Linked DNA regions of Pseudobacteriovorax antillogorgiicola. The main gene of each other region encodes a partner of the protein of the gene in region 2 in a complex. Links are inferred from orthologs where the notes say so. Each region holds a gene or a part of one and is shown on either strand. Other genes may lie near its edges.

What was found.
Region 1: the proteins of mfd (region 2) and uvrA are in contact, whole or in part, in a crystal structure (PDB 4DFC), measured with the Escherichia coli proteins. The link is inferred for Pseudobacteriovorax antillogorgiicola from one-to-one orthologs.

The regions. Positions count from the first base shown.
Region 1 is NZ_FWZT01000012.1:78,382-88,431, reverse strand. Bases 2,319-5,725 are described here. They hold uvrA (excinuclease ABC subunit UvrA), read right to left. Parts: upstream 5,381-5,725; coding sequence 2,519-5,380; downstream 2,319-2,518. Other genes in these bases: B9N89_RS16330 (lysophospholipid acyltransferase family protein), read left to right, coding at 5,504-5,725; B9N89_RS16340 (substrate-binding periplasmic protein), read left to right, coding at 2,319-2,528. In the rest of the region: B9N89_RS16355 (OmpA family protein), read right to left, coding at 1-502; B9N89_RS16350 (Dps family protein), read right to left, coding at 671-1,171; B9N89_RS16345 (sll1863 family stress response protein), read right to left, coding at 1,243-1,536; more of B9N89_RS16340, read left to right, coding at 1,779-2,318; more of B9N89_RS16330, read left to right, coding at 5,726-6,355; B9N89_RS16325 (polyprenyl synthetase family protein), read right to left, coding at 6,380-7,252; B9N89_RS16320 (hypothetical protein), read right to left, coding at 7,363-8,391; B9N89_RS16315 (Hpt domain-containing protein), read left to right, coding at 8,619-9,017; B9N89_RS16310 (hypothetical protein), read left to right, coding at 9,105-9,878; B9N89_RS16305 (histidine phosphatase family protein), read right to left, coding at 9,838-10,050. UniProt on the Escherichia coli protein: The UvrABC repair system catalyzes the recognition and processing of DNA lesions. UvrA is an ATPase and a DNA-binding protein. A damage recognition complex composed of 2 UvrA and 2 UvrB subunits scans DNA for abnormalities.
Region 2 is NZ_FWZT01000001.1:208,651-219,296, reverse strand. Bases 4,394-8,396 are described here. They hold mfd (transcription-repair coupling factor), read left to right. Parts: upstream 4,394-4,704; coding sequence 4,705-8,196; downstream 8,197-8,396. Other genes in these bases: B9N89_RS01100 (peptidylprolyl isomerase), read left to right, coding at 8,208-8,396; B9N89_RS01110 (pyruvate carboxylase), read right to left, coding at 4,394-4,495. In the rest of the region: B9N89_RS01115 (hypothetical protein), read left to right, coding at 106-1,026; more of B9N89_RS01110, read right to left, coding at 1,028-4,393; more of B9N89_RS01100, read left to right, coding at 8,397-9,203; B9N89_RS32355 (peptidylprolyl isomerase), read left to right, coding at 9,746-10,135; B9N89_RS01085 (hypothetical protein), read right to left, coding at 10,462-10,646. UniProt on the Escherichia coli protein: Couples transcription and DNA repair by recognizing RNA polymerase (RNAP) stalled at DNA lesions. Mediates ATP-dependent release of RNAP and its truncated transcript from the DNA, and recruitment of nucleotide excision repair machinery to the damaged site.

The DNA.
Region 1 (10,050 bases), on a different replicon or contig from region 2:
TGTCCATGCTGAGTAAGCTCGTGAGTGCTGATAGTTCTTTATGATTCATAACTGCCTGTGTAGCATCCCCAGACTCAAAGAATGCGATGGTCGAAACAAAGGCGTGGTTCTGAATGTCTTCTAAGTCAGAGTTCTTGGATACACGTGGTGCTGCTTCACTGGCTTTTCGAAACTCGCCGTAGTCTCGATCCCAAGATTGAACGGCCTTGGTCATGAGCCTGGTTTCAGTTGCCATTTCCCGTGCTTCATCAGCTTTTTTTATTGCCAAATCGCGTGTGCTCAGGGCTCCAGTTGCAATGTACCGGTTCAGGAGGTCTAAAGATTCTTCGTAAGTGTTTTTACTCTCCTTGGCCAGTCTCGGGAAGATCTCGTCAACGTCATGGCGCTCCATTGCTGAAATAGCTTGTTTAGCTTCATAGAATTCTTCCGGGGAGTTCTTGGGAAGGCTAGAACAGCCGACTAGAACGAATAATGATATGAGGTTAACTGTGATGATCCGCATCCTTGTGTCTCCATTAGTAAGTCGGGGAGAGAGCTTTCCAGCTTGAAGTACTCTGACGCCAATATATTTAATTCAAGCTCTTCTAAGCTCTCTCGCTCTTGAAGTCATGCCACTTACCTGGTGAATCTTGTCACCTCAGTACAAACTACGGCCATGAGCTTCGAAAAGTTACTTGCTTAAACTACGAAGCATCCAGGCTGCTTCTTCGTGGAACTCACTCCTCTCACTGAGCATATCGGCGGTGGTGGAGTCATTATTTTGTTCTGCAATAGCCACGCCCTCTCGAAGTTTTGAGACAATATGCATATGATCCCGTTCCAAATCTTCGAGCATGGTCTGAGCATTGGTCTCACCAGCATCAGCTTCGACAATTGTGGTTAGGTCCAGGAATGCTTTCATCGAACCTGGCGTATAGAATCCTAGGGCTCGGATACGTTCCCCAATTTCATCGATCGCCTCAAACAGGTTATGATACTGCTTATCGGTGAGTTCGTGAATCCCAATAAACTTGCCACCCTCCACATTCCAGTGGTAATTTAGCGTTTTGGTGTAGATGGCAAACGAATCGGCAAGCACTTGGTTGAGGACCTTTGCCGTAGCCAATCGTTTGCTGTCCTGACCGATTTTATCGGATGGTTTAGGTTGAAAGTGATTAAGTGCCATAGTCATAATTTAGGCTCCTTATTCGAAATTAGCTTAGGTTCCAAAGTATACAGATCTAAAATCGAAACGAATCCGACTTAGAATCTTTCGCTTGCGCTATTTACAGCGGTCTTCAGGTCGTCCCATGCAAACTTGACCCCAATTTTGACATCTTCAGAAGCACTCGCTGAAGAGTTTCGGAGTTCTTCTAGCTTTTCTTCCGCGATGTCTCGTTTGCTTTTAAGATCCGCGATGGTGCCGGTAATTTTCGTTTTGCTCGCTTCAGTTGCTTCGTCAAATTTAGTCGCGATATTTTTTGATAGTTCTGCCACACGACTGTTGGCTTCGTCTAGCGTCGTCTCGACACTCTTGATAAGTTCTTCGCTAGTCATACTGATTCCTCCTGCATTGCGTCTAAGGGTTGCGAGCAGCTCGCCCGCTACTATGGATTTTGCAACAGCCGTTCCATGAACGTAACTTATTGAAATTACGAAGTCATTGTCTGCCCACTGTAGGGCTGGTCCTACACACCATCGGCAATCCCATACAGGACTCTTTCGTGTATTCACAGGTTTAGTGATAGTCTATACTCAGAATATCTTAACCTGACTATTATGCGTGGTAGGTACAAACTTTGAGGTATCTTTGTTTCTTTGTTTGGGGGTTCTGGGCATCGCTTGTCCAAGGTGAAACCGTCTATGTCTATCCTGGCAATCTGCCCATCTCGGGAGTTGATGGTCGAGAAACCGTTGAGGGAATCATTCCAAGCTTGATCAGCGCTGCATTCGATCGGGTAGGGATTAAGTCGCAGTTTCAAGTTCTGCCGTTTAAAAGAGCTCTCGCCGAAGCAACACTGGGTCGAGGTTTAGTAGCTGGGATTATTTCAACTCCGGAGCGACGGAAATCACTTCAGTTTTCAGCACCGATTTTCTACAGCTATATTGGGTTGATAACTCGTCAGAAGGATAAGTTCCAAAAAGACGCTCTCGTCAAACTTCATGGTAAAGCAGTGGGAACAAAGCTAGGCTTCCGCTTCCCGGAGCCGTTGGAGGGTAAGGTAAGAAAAGGCTTGGTGGATCTGGTTTATGGCAGTCATGAGGTGAACCTGGAAAGGCTCTTGAAAAAACGCATATCCGCCATAGCCCTGAATCTAGAAACGGCCAAGCTTCTGAAGCTCGACCACCCAAAAGCCTTTAAGAAGCTCAATATCATTTCATTTCAGGATATGAGAGTTGATTTCTACCTCGCTGGAAAAAAAGGAAAGTACGACGTCCTCATAGAGGAGTTTAATCGTGGCTTTCAACAAGTTCCCTTGGAGCAGAGAACGCTTATTATCGATCGGGTCTTCCGCAAGCTTGGTCGTACTACAGCAGCTCACAAATAATCTTTCAGATATTCCCCAGTCACAGATCGCTTCAACCTTGCTACTTTCTCAGGTGTCCCTTGGGCCACCAGCTTGCCACCACGGTGTCCGCCTTCAGGGCCAATATCGACGATCCAGTCAGCGCATTTAATAACATCAAGGTTATGCTCGATAATCACGATAGTATTACCGTTGTCCGCTAATCTTTGTAAGACCCTCAACAACTGAGCAATGTCATGAAAATGAAGGCCAGTGGTCGGCTCGTCCAGAATATACAGGGTTCGGCCTGTGTCGCGCTTCGCAAGCTCGCGAGCGAGTTTGATTCGTTGGGCCTCTCCTCCGGAAAGCGTCGTTGCCGATTGACCTAACTTGATATAGGACAGACCGACATCCATAAGGGTGGTTAAGACTTCGAGAATCTTAGGGTGGTTGGCAAAAACGTCACAGGCTTCGGCCACCGAAAGATCTAGCACATCTGCAATGGAACGTCCTTTGTACAAAATCTCGCAGGTCGAATCATTGAAGCGGCGGCCTTGGCAAACTTCACAAGGCACGAAAACATCTGCAAGGAAGTGCATCTCGACTTTAATAGAACCATCTCCCTGACAGTTTTCGCACCGGCCTCCTTTGACATTGAAGCTGAAACGGCCTTTTTTATAGCCTCGCAGCTTCGATTCTGGAAGCAAGGCGTAGAAGTCTCGAATCAAGTCAAATACCTTAGTATACGTAGCTGGATTGCTTCGAGGGGTTCGGCCAATGGGCTTCTGGTCGATGTTGATGATTTTATCGATATGCTGGATACCCTCGATCTTATCGTGGGAGCCCACAGCTCGCTCACTATGATGGAGCTTCTTAGCAATAGCGGGGTAGAGGATTTGATTGATCAAGGTCGATTTGCCTGCACCCGAGACTCCAGTTACTGCAGTCATGACTCCCAAGGGAATATCGACGGTAATATTTCTCAGGTTGTTTTCTTTGGCGCCGATGATTCTAATTCGCGGACTAGACGGCGTCACATGACGTCTCTCTTCAGGAACTTCGATGTTCAGCTTGCCACTGAGATACTTGCCTGTAACTGAAGTCCGTGCTCGCTTGATCTGGGCTGGTGTACCGTGTGCTGTAATCTGTCCACCTTCTACCCCGGCCCCAGGGCCGAAATCGACAACGTAGTCAGCCTCTTCAATGGTCTCCTGGTCGTGCTCTACGACGATCAAGGAATTACCCAAATCGCGGAGCTTGCAAAGGGTATGCAGCAGCTTTCGGTTATCACGTTGGTGAAGCCCGATAGACGGCTCATCGAGAATGTATAAGACACCTGTCAACTCGCAACCTATCTGAGATGCCAGACGTATCCGTTGAGCCTCGCCACCGGATAAGGTTGGCCCGTGGCGATTCATATTCAAATAACCAAGCCCAACGTTCACCAAAAACTCAAGTCGGTTGATGATCTCTTTAATCAATTCTTTAGCAATGAGTTGTTGATTGCCCGTGAGTTTCAGGCTCTTGAAGAACTTGAGCGCGTCTTCGATGGATAAAGCGCAGATATCCATGATGGATTTTTCAGCGACAAAGACTGTCAAAACCTCGTCCTTCAATCGCATACCCTGACAGCTGCTGCAAGGACTTGAAGACATATACTTCTGATACCAGGTTTTCATGGAGTCTGACTTAGTCTTCAAGTAGCGACGCATATAGCTGTGGAGCAGCCCCTCGTACTCGTGCGTCCAAGTACCGGCACTCTTTTCTCCTTCCCAAGAGATGGTGAGAGTCTTATCGCCACCATGGAGGATCAAATCCTTTTGCTTCTTAGGTAGACTCTTCCAAGGTGTGTCAAAGTCTATTCCCCATTGTGTCTCCATCGCTAGGAAGCGCTCCTTACTCCACGATCCGCCCTTATCTTCACCGCCATTGGTAAAGTAGTTCTGCCAGGGTACAACGGCCCCTTCGCGGATACTCAAGTTCTGGTCAGGAATGAATTTGTCGGGGTCCATGGCCATCACCGTACCAAGCCCGTTACAGTCGGTGCACATCCCTTGGGGGGAGTTGAAGGAAAACAAGGGTGGATCAAGTTCAGGGAAGGCAAAGCCGCAGCAGCTCCGTGCCTCGCTCATGCGCATGTCCTTACCGTCGACGACATGCACCACCAGCTGGCCTTTGCCAAGTTTTACAGTAGTTTCTACAGAATCTCGGAGGCGGGTACGAAACTCAGGGGCTCGCTTCTTGATGGCTAGTCGATCAACCACGACCTCGATGGTGTGCTTCTTATGTTTCGTTAAAGCTTGTACATCGTCGATGTTGCTGACGACACCGTTGACGCGAACACGGAGATAGCCTTCCTTTTTCAGCTCCTCAAGCAAATCTTTGTGCTCCCCCTTTCGATTTTCGATAATGGGAGCAAGGAGTAAAACTTTTGTCTTCGGTTCCAGCTCTAAAATCTGATTGGCCATGGATTCCGGGTCTCCACGGCCAACCTCTTCACCGCATTTATGGCAATGTTGAATGCCAATGCGAGCGTAGAGGACCCTTAAATAATCATAAACTTCAGTGATAGTTCCCACAGTGGACCGTGGGTTTTTACTGGCAGCTTTTTGCTCAATTGATATGGTGGGAGACAAGCCTCGGATTGTTTCATATTTGGGTTTGTCCATTTGCCCTAAAAACTGCCTGGCATAGGAACTTAAAGACTCTACGTAGCGCCTTTGCCCCTCGGCGAATATAGTGTCGAAGGCCATGGAAGATTTGCCAGATCCTGAAACGCCGGTAAAGACAACGAGCTTTTGTTTGGGGATGGTAAGGTTGATGTGCTTAAGGTTGTGCTCTTCAGCTCCCTTAACTTCGAGTTGATCATCGAAGCCTGTCTTCTTGCGTGTCATACTCCGCCTCCATTATGAGCTAGGTAGAATACCATATTTTTGTATGGATTCAACAAGGACTTGACTAATCCGTGAAATAAACCAACATGCGTCATGCCTACGAAACACTTTAGAGGGATCTCCATGTACGTTGTAATGTCTTTGTTTGCTGCACTCCTCTCTGCTGTTCCGGCTTCTTGGCTGGATCGTATCGCAGGTGGCCTTGCCACCCTTTGCTTTGACATCTTGCGCCTGCGTCGGGCTTTGGTCGTAAAAAACTTAGAGATTGCACTGGGGGACGTCTATGAACCCCACGAACGTTTGGCTATAGCTCGTGATTCCTATAAGAACTTCGTCTTGACAGCCTTTGAGTTTATCCGATCCAAGTACCATGACATTTCTGCCAATGTAGATATTCAAGGAGAGGAGAATCTCCGTCAAGCCTTAGAGCAGGGGCAGGGGGTCTACATACTGTGCTTCCACCTTGGAAATTGGGAGGCTATGGGTTCCTACATCACCAGAAACATTGCTCCAGCCCACGTTCTGGTCAAAAAGGTTGGTGGTGGAGGGATGAATCGTTTTGTCGAGGAGAATCGTGAGCACAATGAGTTCTTGTGGGTCAAAAGACAAAAGAAAGGCGATGGCTTCAAGGCAATAGTCGATATCTTAGATCGCAATGAGATCGTTGGGTTTGTCATGGATCAGGCACGTCCGGGGGAGCCGAGACTACCTTTTTTCGGGACTCCAGCCAAGACGAACACCAGCTTTGCTGCCATTTGGCAACGCCGACAAGCTCCGATTGTTCCTGCCTTTATGCACCGCAAGTCGGTAGGCAAGCATGTTCTGGAAGTGATGCCGGCTATCAACCTTGAGACTAGTGATAATACCGAGCAAGATATTCTCGATCACTCAGTCTTGTTTAACAAGGAAGTCGAGAAAGCAGTCCGCAAGTATCCAGACCATTATTTCTGGCTTCATAACAGGTGGAAAAGCTAGCGCAGAACATCTCAATAGCTCTTCTTAGTAGCTGCGGTTGAGTAGGGCTTCTCCCAAGCCTCTGATGAGCTTCACACGATCCCCAAACGGCTCTAAATTAACAAAGGCCTTCTGGGTCAATTCCTCGGCCATCTTGCGAGCATCAGCAGCAGTCATCAAGGCAAGATATGTGAGCTTACCCTGAGCTAAATCCTTGCCCTTTGACTTCCCGGTGCCTTCAGTGTCGTCGAGCAAGTCGTCGATGACCTGAAACGCAATCCCCAGATTGAGACCGAAATCATAGAAGCGATTTGCAGTATCATCATCTGCTTCGGCTGCAAGGGCTCCCACCTTACAAGCACAGGCAATTAACTTCCCTGTCTTGTGACTATGGATGAAATTAAGATTCTCGATGGTGAAGGAGTCTTTTCCGGTCCAGAACATATCTTGGTCCTGACCGAGAACCATTCCACGACCACCCCCAGCATCAGCGAGGCTCGATATAATCTGTGACTGAAACTTATGTGGAATATCCGGGTTTAGAGCTATGTGAAAAGCGTCTGTGAGCAGTGCATCTCCGGCCAGCAAGGCTGTGGGCTCGTCAAATTGCTTGTGGACGGTGGGTCGCCCCCGGCGCATGTCGTCATCGTCCATACATGGGAGGTCATCATGAATTAAAGAGTAGGTGTGAATCATTTCCACCGCCATTGCTGGCCCTAAGGCAGCACTTTGCTTGCCTTCGAGCCCGCTGCTGGCTAGGAGCGTTAAAAGGGGGCGTATTCGCTTGCCACGGCCATCTAGTGCGTATTGACAAGCACCGTGAACGGGCGACGCGCTGTTGTAGCGGGTTTGAGCAAGCTGTCGCAATTGGACTTCGATGTAATCCTGAAACAATTTGATTTCACTCGGAAAATTCAACCCTGGCTCCTCTGCAAATGTGAGTCGCCATTACAGCATCAATCAAGATCTGTGACAAGAGCTTTCCCGGTGCTATCAGGCCCTAGCGGAGAGTTGCAGTACGGGATGTGTTAGGCAACTGAATCGGGGTGAGTTGCAGTGTCTGACTCTTCGTTATGGTCGTCGCCTAAGAGGAACTCTCTCGATTTGTTGTTAGTATTAAAGAAGTGAAAATTGGTTTTCTGCTTTTTCGATTCGCGGACAGAGCTGTCGATATCAATGATGCCAATGAATTCAGTACGATTTAAAGGGTCCACATTGATGATCAAGCTGTGAACATGGTTGAAACAGAAGTAGAGCCCTAAGCCAGCACCACCACTAATGGAGTCGTCAAGGTTGGTGATGTTTTCTCCTTGAAAACATTTGCTCAAGTAGCTCATCACGTGGTCTCTTGTAATCGAGCCGAATGGATCGGTAACTGAAATCGCCAGCCGCTTCCCATCGCTGCCAAACTCAAGGCGGGCAGCCTGTTCGGGAGTCAGCTGGATTCGATTCGTTCGCTTCAGGTGATTGAAGAGCCTATTTCTTTGCCTATCTACTGGTGCATCGTAAATCGCGTTCATCAGAAACTCTTCAGTAACCGTCTCAACGTCGTTTAAAATCGAGCGCCTGAGGCCCATATTCCGGCATTGATCCTTCAGACATTCAATATATTCTTGGCGATTTTCGGAGTCTCGGACGTGGAAGGTCATGGTGTGAGCACCCCAGCCCAAGTACTTCTTCATACCAAAAATATCGCGGTGGAGGATCTTTGACACTGTTCCTAAAAGATCGCGGCTACTGAGGCGATTATGACGATCTTTGGCGATGAAGTTTGTAAATCTTTCCATATTCTCCAAATAGGGATAGATGGAATTGAGGCCAGATTTCGCCATGATGATTGCATGAGGCTCTGGTTGCAGTAGCCCTTTGGAATTCAGGTGCTTATGGCCTTCGATATCAAGAATGTAAAGGTTGTATTTATACTGGAGACTCAGGCTTTCGAGTTCCCGAAGGGACTTAGCGGCAATAACCTGACTGCCTGAGGCAGCGAGAATACGAACGCCATCCCGTCGGTTTCGGTTGTCAGAGTCATAGAATAATATGCGATTCTTCTGCATAGTGTCAGTCCGGCCACTTATCTTGTAGAGCTTCTCGTTGCTTCTTTAGTTCGGAATTTATGGGAAATAGTTGACTGTTGTCCGTAACAAGCGGATATCGCCGACTAATTCAGCCACTATTGCTTAGCGAGGAAAGCCATGCTAGATTGCCAACTACCGAAAATGCTTGATTAAAGGTTCGTTTCCGGCGAACTCTGCCATGAAAGCTTGGTCTAGTGGGAGTTATCGTGGGCCCTGAGATTGTGAATCAGCCAAGTGAGTACTTTCTAGACGAGAGCGTACTGCTGCGTGTTTGGAATTTGCGAAAGAACACGAGTTTAATCCTGGATATCTGTAAGTTGTTTCGTCGTTCTTCCGAAGAAGGGCTGGCATCGATCAAATCCATCCAGGTGGATGACGATGGAGCGAATATATCCTATTGGCTCCATCGAATGAAAGGCAGTGCGTTGAATGTGGGGGCGACCCGTTTTGCAGAGTTGGTTGAAAGCCAAGAGCAGCAGGTCCTTCATGATAGTCAGCTATACATGGCCCGAAGGCAGTGGAACCTGCAGCGTTTGAATGAGTCTTACCAGCGCACCCTGCAATCGCTGGATCGATTTTTAGAAGGATTGAGTGCTCAAGCCTGAGCTCGTTCGTATTTCTCCTACCAGCCTTGATATAGAAAAGCTTCGCGACATTCGATAGAATTCTAAGAAATAGATAATAGAGGACTCATGTCGAATTTCACGCGATTTGCAAAGAATATTGGCCGCTATCTGAGGCAAAAAGGAAAATTTGAGGCAGCACCCGATACAATGTGGTCGGGGGCGAGCAAGAGACAATTTCATCGTCATCACCTGCGAGGAATCGATGGCTTCTACCTTGTTTTAGAGGGATCATCCTTCCCACTAGTGAATGTTAGTAATGGCGGGACATGTATCGAATCAAATGAAAAGCGCTTCGCCATCGATTACCTGGAAAAAAAAGTCTACCGCGCGAATCTCTATATTCTTGGCAAAAGTACTGAACTCCCAATGTCGATCCACTATGTTCAAGGTGAATTGATCGGTTTTGCCTTTCCCGACCAGCCCGAGCTTCGCAAGCTTTTGGATGAAGCCTTGTACTACCTCGATGCAGGTCTATTTCTCAAGACCTTGGTAAAGAGCCAGGTTAGCTCCTTTTTTCAAAGCCCTGCCTGGAGTTCTTATTCATCCTTCAATGGGGTGGTTGAAGTTCACACATCCACCTCTCTCACAGGAGAGCTTGATGAGGTGAATATCTCGTATATACAAGGTTTCTATCGTGAGTATACAGTGTTTTCCCATAAGGCGATCACAGTTTCAAGCTCTCCAGAGCGGGTCCTACTGATCGGTGACAAAAAGCAAATTCTGCGCAACTGCTTGCTGGTGATTTTGGGGTTCCGGCAGATAGGAAAAACAAAAGTATTTGACCAATTGATCGTTGCAGCTATTGCACTTCTGAGGAAAGATCTGACTCGTAGCCAATAATTGAGCCATATTTGCAAGTATGATCGAATGCTTTCTCAAGTCCGCGACGATGCTTGAGGCAGTGAACTGCTCGTAGCACACCACCATGTGAAACCGCTAGTGAAACGGATTGTTGTCGATGCTCCTCGTGAAAATCCTGTAGTCGATTAACTAAACTTTCAAATGATTCTCC
Region 2 (10,646 bases):
TGAGATTCTTGGTTCGGTGCTATCAGTAAAACAAGCACCTCGCTTCACCAAGACTTTGGTTTCAGGCCTTGTGATTTGTTTACTCATCACCTTGGCGAGAAACTTATGACGACTATCCCTTTGGAAGCTTGGTTAAGTCTCTTAGGGCTGCTCGTACTGCCCTTTAGCGTTCGAGCCAGCGTTAGGCAGCGCTTTTTATGGCTGGTGACTTCCAGCCTTGCTTTTATAGCAGTGTTTTTGGAGCAAGATATCCTGCGTCTGCTCGTGATCGACCTGCTGGCATTGGGTATGATGTTTGGTAGTATTGAGGCTAGCCATCGTCGTGTGGAAGCGCTTATTAAGTTCCAAATATTCCAGAGTTTAGGAACGCTTATCCTAATAAGCCATATTCTTTCGTTCAATCTTCTATCAGACCCTGCTCGGGACTTACTCCTGATCCTCGGTTTGGCATTGAAGCTAGGGTTATTCCCGATGCATCGTGCCTGGGTGGATCATATGGATGCTAGTTCCCCCCTCGTGGGACTATGGTTTTCCTTTGTCTATCGCCTGTGCTGGATCTTTTCTCTGCTGAACACAGGAGTATCGTTTGTACCTGGGTTATGGCTAGGGATGATGACGCTATTCGTAAGTGCTCTTTTGATACTCCCTCAGTCGAACCTCAATCGTGCGCAGGCATATCTAAATTTGTTCGTTACCGGTCTTCTAGGGATTGCTTTGGGTCTGTTCTTTCCTCAGCAGAGTGCGTTAGCTCCCATTTTGCTCGCTTTGGCAAGTTTCCCTAAGTCTTGTCTGCCAGATGCCGATGGCTTTTTATCTTTTGATCACAGAGGCAGTCTCAGCCAGAGGCAGGGGCTAGGATTATGGGCAATTGTGATAGTACCCATTGCTGTGAGTTTGTACACGATAGAGGCAGCCGGTCAGGCCGCCTCAATAAATCAAACTATTGTTATCAATGGATTGATCATCTTAGCCAGTTTTCCGCTGATCTATCGAACTTCGAAAATATACTGGCTCCTGAAACCATAGTTTAGGCATCTATTATTTCAACGAGCAAGTCAGCCTCTTCCACTTGATCACCTTTGTTCACAAGAATTCGTTCAGCCTTTCCATCAACCTTGGCTGTGATAATATACTCCATCTTCATCGCTTCCATCACGATAAGTGCCTGGCCTTTTTTAACAGTATCTCCAGGGACGATGTTCACCTCTAGGATTTTGCCTGGCATCGGTGAGGGAACGTGGCCAGTATTAAAGCTGTCGGCTTTTTCTCGCTTAGTTGATCCTTGGTTGGCAGATTCATCTTCGATTTCAAGGGCCCGTGGGAAACCGTTAAGCTGGAAAAACAAGCGCCGAATACCTTGTTCGTTGGGCTCTGTCATTCCAGAAAGGCTGACATAAAGGGTTTTGCCCATCTCAAGCTCAATTTCAACCTCTCGGTTTGGTTCTAATCCATAGAAAAATAGGTCAGTTGGGACCTTTTCGACCCGTCCATACTGCTCCTTGTGCTGCATGAAGTCTTGCCAGACCTTTGGGTAAAGGCGATAGGACAAGACATCGCGATCAGACATAGAACGTTTGAATTTTGATTCAAGCTCTTGGCGGGCCTTTTCAAGGCTATCGTCGTTTGCCACAGGGGGAGCGCATGGTGGTGGTGGGTTGTCTCCCAAGACCATCGCGCGAACCTCTTCGTTAAAGCCGCCGTAGGGAACTCCCATGTGACCTTTGAAGAAGCTAATAGCGGAATCGGGGTAGTCTAACTTCGGCTTCTCTTTGAGGAATGTCTCTCCGGTAAGTCCATGTTTTTGGAGCAATAGGGCCATGTCGCCGACGACCTTGGAAGATGGGGTCACTTTAACAATATCACCGAGGAGTTGATTGACCTCTTTGTAGCGAAGGGTCAGCTGGTAAAACTCGTTCGGGCTGACTCCGACTCTTCGAGCTTGATCCACGAGGTTTGAATATTGGCCACCAGGGATTTCATGCTCGTAGACATCCGTTGATGTCGCTTTCAAACCAGGATCGAAAGCATGGTATTTCTCTCGAACGCTGCCCCAATAGCGGCTGAGTTCGTCGAGAACCTTGAGAGGTACGGTGGGGCAATTGTCTTGCCCTTCTAAAGATGAGATCGTAGCATTCAGGCTTGGCTGTGATGTTAAACCGGACATGGAGCTTACGGCCCCATCGACGATGTCACAGCCGGCTCCCGCCGCCGCGAGCAACATGGCTTCCGATGATCCTGAGCTGGCATGGGTATGCAAGTGAATTGGTAGGTCGATACTGTTCTTGAGCTCTTTGATCAAAACTTCCGCAGCCTTGGGGCGGAGCAAGCCAGCCATATCCTTGATACACAGGATATCAGCACCCATAGTCTCTAGTTCTTTGGCAACCTTGACAAAATAATCAAGAGTGTACTTGGTCTTGCTAGGATCGAGAATATTTCCTGTGTAGCAAACGCAGGCCTCAGCAACTTTTCCATGCTTTTTGACTTCTTCAATGGCTGTGACCATCTGAGTAGCATTGTTCAAACAATCGAAAATGCGGAATACATCCAATCCTGCTTCACAGGTCAGTCGCACAAAGTCACGAACGACCCATTCAGGATAGTTGGTGTATCCTACTGCATTGGAGCCCCGGAACAGCATCTGAAGCATGATGTTTGGAATCTTCTCACGAAGGATGGCAAGACGCTCCCAGGGATCTTCTTTTAGAAAGCGCATGCAGGTATCGAACGTTGCTCCACCCCACACTTCCAATGAGAAAAACTGATCAGCATGGGTGCGATAGTAATCCGAAGCTTGCAAGATATCGTAGTTTCGCAATCGCGTGGCGAACAGAGACTGATGGGCGTCTCGCATTGTAGTATCTGTCAACAGCAGGGACTTTTGTTCTTTGACCCAGCTCTGGAGCCCGCTTGGGCCCGCTTGCTCCAGGATCTTCTTGGCAGTGACGGCTGAGTCCTTTTCAAACTCCGAAGTCTTTGGCAAGGAGTAGCTTTCCCCGACTGCGATCCGGTTTTTAGAGCTTAAATTATGAGGGTTATTGACCGTTGTATTAGCGATAAACTTGAGTAGGCGCGTCGCTCGATCTCTAGGTTGCTTAAATTGGAATAGCTCAGGATGGCTGGATAAGAAGCTTGTGTCTATTGAACTTTCCAAAAAGTTTGGGTGCTCAAGGATATTGATCAACAGCGGAATATTATGCTTTACACCCCGAATGCGGAACTCTTTCAAAGCCCGTGACATTTTTCGAGCTGCGCCATAGAGGTCGAAGCTATGGGCCGTGACCTTCACTAGAAGGGAGTCATAGTAAGGTGTTACAAGGCCGCCTGAGGTACCTAGGCCTTCGTCCAAACGAATTCCAAACCCTTGAGCTGGTCGATAAGCAAGGATTACACCCGTATCTGGAGCAAAGTCGTTTTGAGGATTTTCTGTTGTAATCCTGCATTGGATGGCTACGCCGCGGGCTTTGATACTTTCCTGGCCATCAATGCCAATCGCTGGGTGATTCATCTTCCGGCCCGCAGCCATCAGGATGGACATCTGAACCAGGTCGACACCCGTAATCATCTCTGTAACTGTGTGCTCCACCTGGATTCGTGGATTAACTTCAAGAAAATATGGTTTTCCATCTTGATCGACGAGAAACTCAACCGTTCCTATACCAACATAATCAACGCTTTTGGCCACGTCCACGGCGTACTTTAGGACCTGGCTTCGAGTCTCAGTAGAGATCCCGATGGCTGGGGCTAGTTCAACGACCTTCTGATGGCGTCTTTGGATCGAGCAATCACGCTCGAAGAGATGGATCACTTGACCATGGCAATCACCAGCAATCTGAACTTCGATATGCTTGGGGTTTTGAATATTTTTTTCTAAGTAGACATCTGCTTTGCCAAAGGAACTCATAGCTTCGGAGCGAGCACGATTGAAGGCTTCGATCAACTCGGGTTCGTCTTTGACGATTCGAATTCCTTTGCCACCTCCTCCTGAGAGAGCCTTTAGGGTGATTGGGTAGCCAATCTCTTGGGCCTTGATTTTGGCTTCTTCAAGGGTTTCAACGGGGTTTTGTGTGCCTGGAATGACAGGCAGACCAGCATCGAGTGCCACTTTTTTGGCCGTGAGTTTGTCTCCAAATGCTTTTAGTATCGTTGAATTTGGGCCGCAGAATAGAATGTCATTGTCTTCGCAGGCCTTTGCAAATTCATCGTTCTCAGAAAGAAATCCGTAGCCGGGATGAATGGCGTCGATCTTTTTATCTACAGCGAGTTCCACAATCTCTTGCCAGTTTAGATAGGCTTCAAGAGGAGCTCCCTTTTGCCCCACTTTATAAGCTTCGTCAGCTTTGAAGCGATGGACTGAAAAGCGATCTTCATGGCTGTAAATAGCGATTGTTTGCATATTGAGTTCGGTGGCTGCACGAAAAATTCGGGTTGCGATTTCGCCTCGGTTAGCGACCAGCAGTCTTTTATTTGCAACGACGCGAGACTTTAGTTCCATTCTCTTCCCCTATACTGTCGGATAATTCCTACTTCCTGTGAGATCTTTTGACTTTGCGGAACGAATACCAGCAACTTTTTGGTAGATTATTTACAGGAAGACCCGCATTTACGAAGATGTACGTCTCCTTTTATAGGAAAAACGATGGGGTCACAAGCGGCACCTAGGAAAACATGGAATTCTGGCGAAAGATCTGTAGGTAGTGGATTATGGAAAGTGTCAAAAAGTCTGTAGTAGTGGCCCTAGAGCCTTACCTGAAAGGCCTTGATGCCTCAAGTTATGACAATTCGGTATTGAATATTCTTGGGGCTCAGCCGGTCCAGGTTGAGTTTTTAACCTTGGTTGCCATTGAGGAAGAGTTTCGTGGCAGCGACGGGCAGGGCACTATTGTAGTGCTTTTACCACATAGTCGTGAGTTCAAGCGCTGGCATGAGTTGATCGCCGAGAACTTTCATGGTGCTGTCAAAACCTTTGAGCTTTCTGCAAGTCAGTTTTGGGGAAGTGATCGCTACGCAAACCAAGCTCGTATTTTGCACCAGCGTATGAACGCTTTGAGTCAGCTAGCGCAAGGACAAGGGTTCAAAGTTGTTTTAGCTAGTTTCCCAGGGTTGATGCAAGCTACGCTTGAACTCTCCGAACTGAGAAAGCTAACCATTCCGCTGAAAAGAGGAGATGAGTTCGATTCAGATGAATTACTCGATAGGATTGGGGATCTAGGCTACCAGGAAAGTGATGTGGTGACTGAACCCGGGTTTTACTCCCAGAGAGGAGGTATTCTTGATATCTTCACGCTTCATCAAGATCAACCGGTACGCATTGAATTCATCGCAGATACACTGAGCACTATGAGGACTTTCGATCCCGTCAGTCAAAGATCCACAGGAGAAATCAACGAGTGCCTCATCCCGCCTGCCCTTGAACTTGACTTTCATCACTCAAATCATCGAGCCTATAGCCAAGACTTACACACATTCCTTTTAACGAATGAACGTTTGGATCGTCACGAACGCCAGGGCATGGTAGATGCTCTTCTAAAAGGTTTTCGTTTTCCTACCTTACCACTGTTTTTTCCTCTGTTGCGGCGGAGCAGTGGCCAACGGTCACTTTGGGATCAAATTGAGGGTGTTCCCATTCTGTCACATGGATCGTGGCCACGGCATGTTGACGACTATGGTTCATTTACCAAAAATATCAGGAATGCTTTTAAGTCGGACCTAGAAAGCGGCAAGGCGAGCTACCCTCCAGAAGAGCACTTTTCTGCGCCACTGCCAGAACCTAGTCAGCCACTGATCGAGTTTGGTAACCCCTTCCGCGAGGGTCCAAAGATTTGGGACGGGCAGTCGCGAACGTTAGGGCCGCTTAACCTAGACACTTCTGTGCGCTTGATTGCTGAAACTCTCCAAGAGGGGCAGAGGGTTTTTGTACTTGTTCAATCGAAATCTCAGCAGCAGAGAGTCTCTAGTGTTTTTGATGCTCATAACATTTCTTGGCAAGAGTCAAAGAAACCCGTTATGGCATGTCTTCGCCATGTTTATGAAGATCAGTCCGTGACTATCCTTAGGGGGGATCTATCACAGCCTGTTTATCTTGATCTTCATCAATGTTTGATCATCCCAGAGCATGCATTCTTTGGTGAACCAAAGCGAAGAGCTATGTCAACCAAGAAGTCCTTGAAGGCTGTTCTAAGCTCGTTTCGCGATCTTAAAGAAGGCTCACTTGTTGTTCATATTGAGCACGGGATTGGCCGCTACTGTGGAATGAAAAATATTTCGGTCGCAGGCCTTTCCTCAGAATTTTTGGTGATTGAATATGCCGGTGGCGATCGGATCTATCTGCCGGTCGATAAATTGGAGCAATTACAGAAATACTCTGGCGGTAGCAGCTCGTCACCTCATTTAGATCGCCTTAAAAGCCAAGGCTGGACCAAGAAAAAGCAGCGAGTTAAAAAAGCTGTTAAGGATATGGCTGATGAGCTACTTAAAATACATGCCCAGCGAAAGACAAGCCCAGGTACGGCTTTTTCAAACCCCAATGATCTATACTTTCAATTAGAAGCTGATTTTCCCTACGAGGAAACCGATGATCAGTTGCGTTGTATAGATGAGGTTAACGCTGACTTGAGTTCCGCGCATCCGATGGATCGACTAATCTGTGGTGATGTTGGTTTTGGAAAAACTGAGGTTGCCATTAGAGCTGCCATGAGGGTTGTCATAGATGGCTTCCAAGTTATGGTCTTGGCCCCAACTACTGTTCTTAGCTACCAGCACTTCAATACCTTTCAAAAGCGCTTTGAGAAATATGGTGTCGTGGTAGCCCTATTAAATCGATTTGTGAAAGCGAAGGCAGCGAAGGATGTGATTGATAAATTCAATCAGGGCCGTATTGATGTTCTAGTCGGCACTCATCGCGTGTTGAGCAAGGATGTCAAGGCTCGCAACCTTGGTTTGATTGTGGTCGATGAGGAACAACGCTTTGGAGTCGGGCACAAGGAGAAATTAAAGGCTCTGAAAGCCTCATCGGATATTCTTACGCTAACAGCAACCCCGATCCCTCGTTCACTTCACATGTCTTTGCTAGGTCTCCGCGACATCTCTACGATCATGACGCCTCCGACGGAAAGGCTAGAAGTAAAAACCTATGTGGTTCAATGGGACGATAGTATTATCAAAGCTGCCATCGAAAAAGAGGTGGCTCGGGGTGGGCAGGTGTTCTTTGTTCACAATCGAGTCGAGGATATCCTAGAATTAAGATCGTACCTGTCTGATCTGGTCCCAGGAGTTGATATTCGGGTAGGTCATGGGCAGATGACGGAACAGGAGCTTGAGAGGGTAATTGTCGACTTTCTAGAGCAAAAGTTCTCAGTGCTGCTTTGCACTACCATCATCGAGTCTGGGATTGACATGCCTAATGTCAATACTATCCTTGTTAATCGTGCTGATCGGTTTGGTTTGTCGCAACTCTATCAGATGCGAGGGCGAGTCGGGCGGTCTAGCCGTCAGTCTTATGCCTACTTTTTAACCAAAGCCCATATGATGATGACACCGGACGCAGAGCAGAGACTCCAGGTTCTCGCAGCTCACCAAGAGCTTGGTGCTGGGTTCTATATTGCTAACTACGATCTTGAAATGCGCGGTGCGGGAGACTTGCTTGGAGGAGCGCAGTCGGGGCATATCAGTGACGTGGGTATTGATATGTATACTCAACTTTTGGAAGATGAGATTCGCAAGTCACAAGGTGGTCCACAGCGGTTCGAGATCGACCCGGAAATCAAAATCGACATCAAAGCTTCGCTACCTCCCACATATATTGATGCTGAGTCTCAGCGCCTGAACATTTACAAGAGAATCTTCTCTAGCCTTGAGATTGAAGAGCTAGAAGAGATCAAATCTGAAGTCCAGGATCGCTATGGACCATTGCCAGCAGATGGCGGGGCCATATTTCAGGTTGCTCGCCTGAAGTTGATGCTTAGAACCCAAAGAGCCGTAACGTTGTCGCGAGTTTCTGACAGCAAATACGAGCTAACTTTTGGATCTTTGGAAAAGGAGCATATCAAAAGGCTACTCAAAGCCAGCGAAAAAAGGCCAGATGTTTTTAAGATCAATCCTGACTACAGTATGATAGTGACAGTAGAAGCGTTGGACGAGGCCTTTCAAGGTCTCGACGGGCTTATCTATGCCCTGGATATGCTGACGAAATACTGAAGGCTTTGGCTATGTTAAAAAAGTATCTTTACGGCTCGATCACCATTCTTTTCTTTGGTTTTGGGGTCTATTTTTGGAAAATTTTAAATACTGGGATCTATATTCCCGATTCCGACGATCTCTCCTACGATCGATTTGCGAATAACAAAAATTTGCTTGTGGTTGGCGATAAGGCGATCACATATGACGATGTTGAGTGGGAGTATAACCTTCTTACCCAGGGTCTCATCGACGATAGCGACCTAACATCCATTCCTGAAGTGTATAACCGCGAGGAGCAGCTAAAAGCTCTAAGAGAGCGCTTGGTTGCAAACTTGATCGAACGCAAGCTTCTCTTTGAGTTCATCGAGCAAGACAGCGATTTTAACCTTTCAGATCCTGCGCGTTACACAGATTGTGTCGGTGATTGGCAGAAAACGATCGATCAGAACAACGAATTTTTCTTGGCAGCAACTGACAAAGAAAGGCTTAAAAATAGGCTTTGCGAGCGGGATATCATTCTTCAGTACCTGAATGAAAGGATCTTTGCCCAGGTTGAGGTCACGGACAAGGAGGTTGCTGATTATTACTCTGCCAATATTAAGAGCTTCGAGTTTCCTAAGCGGGTTGTGATACGTCAAATTGTTTTGGCTTCAGAGAACGAGGCCAAGCGAGTACGGCACCGGGTGCGGGTCCATAATTTCGAGCGTTACGCTCGTGAAATGTCGATCACACCAGAAGCAGAGAATGGCGGTCTGCTAGGGCCATTTGCCAAGGGGGATATGCCACGTATCTTTGATGTAGCTTTTTCCATGCGCCGGGGAGAAATTAGAGGCATCCTCAAATCGACCTATGGTTTCCATATAATAAAGCTTGAAAAAAAACTCCCAAAGTCCAAACTGAGCCTAGGAGAGGCAAGGCCTAAGATCGAATTAGAATTGCGCAAGCAAAAGCAGGAAAAGGAATACCAGAAATGGGTAGAATTGGCACTCAGTGCGGTTCCCGTAGAATCGCCCAAGCCATTGTAATATTATCATATTTTTTCTTTCAATCAGTTGCATTTGGAGAAGAGTTAATCGATCGTGTGGTCGCTGAAGTTAATGGAGAGCCGATTACCTACAGCGAAGTTCAGGAGAAAGTGCGCAAAAAAGTCCTTGTGGAGGTCTCCCCTTATCCCGCCACCAAAGATGATGATGAATTCACCATCGCCCTTCAGGATTCGATCAATCTTAAGCTGATTCTTCAGAAGGCCGAGGAACTCGACCTAGAGATTAGCGACGAGGAGTTAGAAATTGAGATCGACAAGTTCATTAAGCGTCGAAATCTCACGCGAGACTCTTTGCGTCAGGCACTCGCTCAAGAAGGGATGACCTATGAGCAGTATCGCCGAGACTGGCGTAAGCAGATGTTAATCTCTCAGTTTCAAGGACGTGAGATTTTGCCGTCTGTGAAGATTACGGATAAGGATGTTGAAATCTACTATCTCCAGCAAACTGGTGCCAGCGGAGAGAGCATTAAGCTGACGCTAAGACAGCTTTTTATTCGCATTCCCAGTTCTGGTCCAGACAGTGTGAAAAAAGGCAAAGAGGAAATTGTCGATCGCGTCTATAGCGAACTTAAAGATGGTCTCGACTTTTCGAAAGCGGTGCGCGTTTATTCTGATAGTGAAAGCGGGCGTGAGAACGGTGGGAAGATGCCTCCTGTTCTCTTGAAGGACCTAGCACCGGTTTTTCGTCAGGCCATCGAAGGTTTGGATGAAAAGCAGTTCACAGCACCTGTAAAAGTTGGTCCGGGTGCTTATTTCTTCTATCTAGAGAAAAAGGAATTTGCTGGAAATGATGAGTTCCGCAAGGTTAAAGGACAGCTTGGTCAGCGTTTACGCCAGGAGCAGATTGGAGATCAAACCATGAAGTGGATCGAGAATCAGCGGCGGCGCTCAGAAATAAAGATCATCGACTAGATACTAAGGCCGGGTTTTCCCGGTCTTTTTTTACTCAAAAAAATCCAGCCCGACTTTTGATTTAGGTTGATGTCGCCGCATCAAAGAATTATCACACAAGCCATTCGTCACTTGAATGCCATGGAGCCTGTCTGTTCGTAGATCAAAAAAACAGTTAGGAATTCTAAAGGGGGAAAATAAAGTGGGGTGGCTAGTGGGGATCGAACCCACGTATGTCGGAATCACAATCCGATGCGTTAACCACTTCGCCATAGCCACCAGAAGTGAGGCTCAGTTTTTGCTCATTCTGAGATTTATGTCAACAGTAATTTGGAGACTCACCTCGTTTAGAGAATTTTTACCCCAGACTCACCGAGCTCAGTTTGTATAAAACGGGAATCGCTCCAAGTTTGCGTATCTTCGGACAGGCTGATGTGAATATTAAATGTTCCTCCGAGACCGATAATCAGATCCGACAAAGGTGAGCCAAATGGGCTCGATTTGCCGTTGATATAGAAGCTCGTCCGAGCAT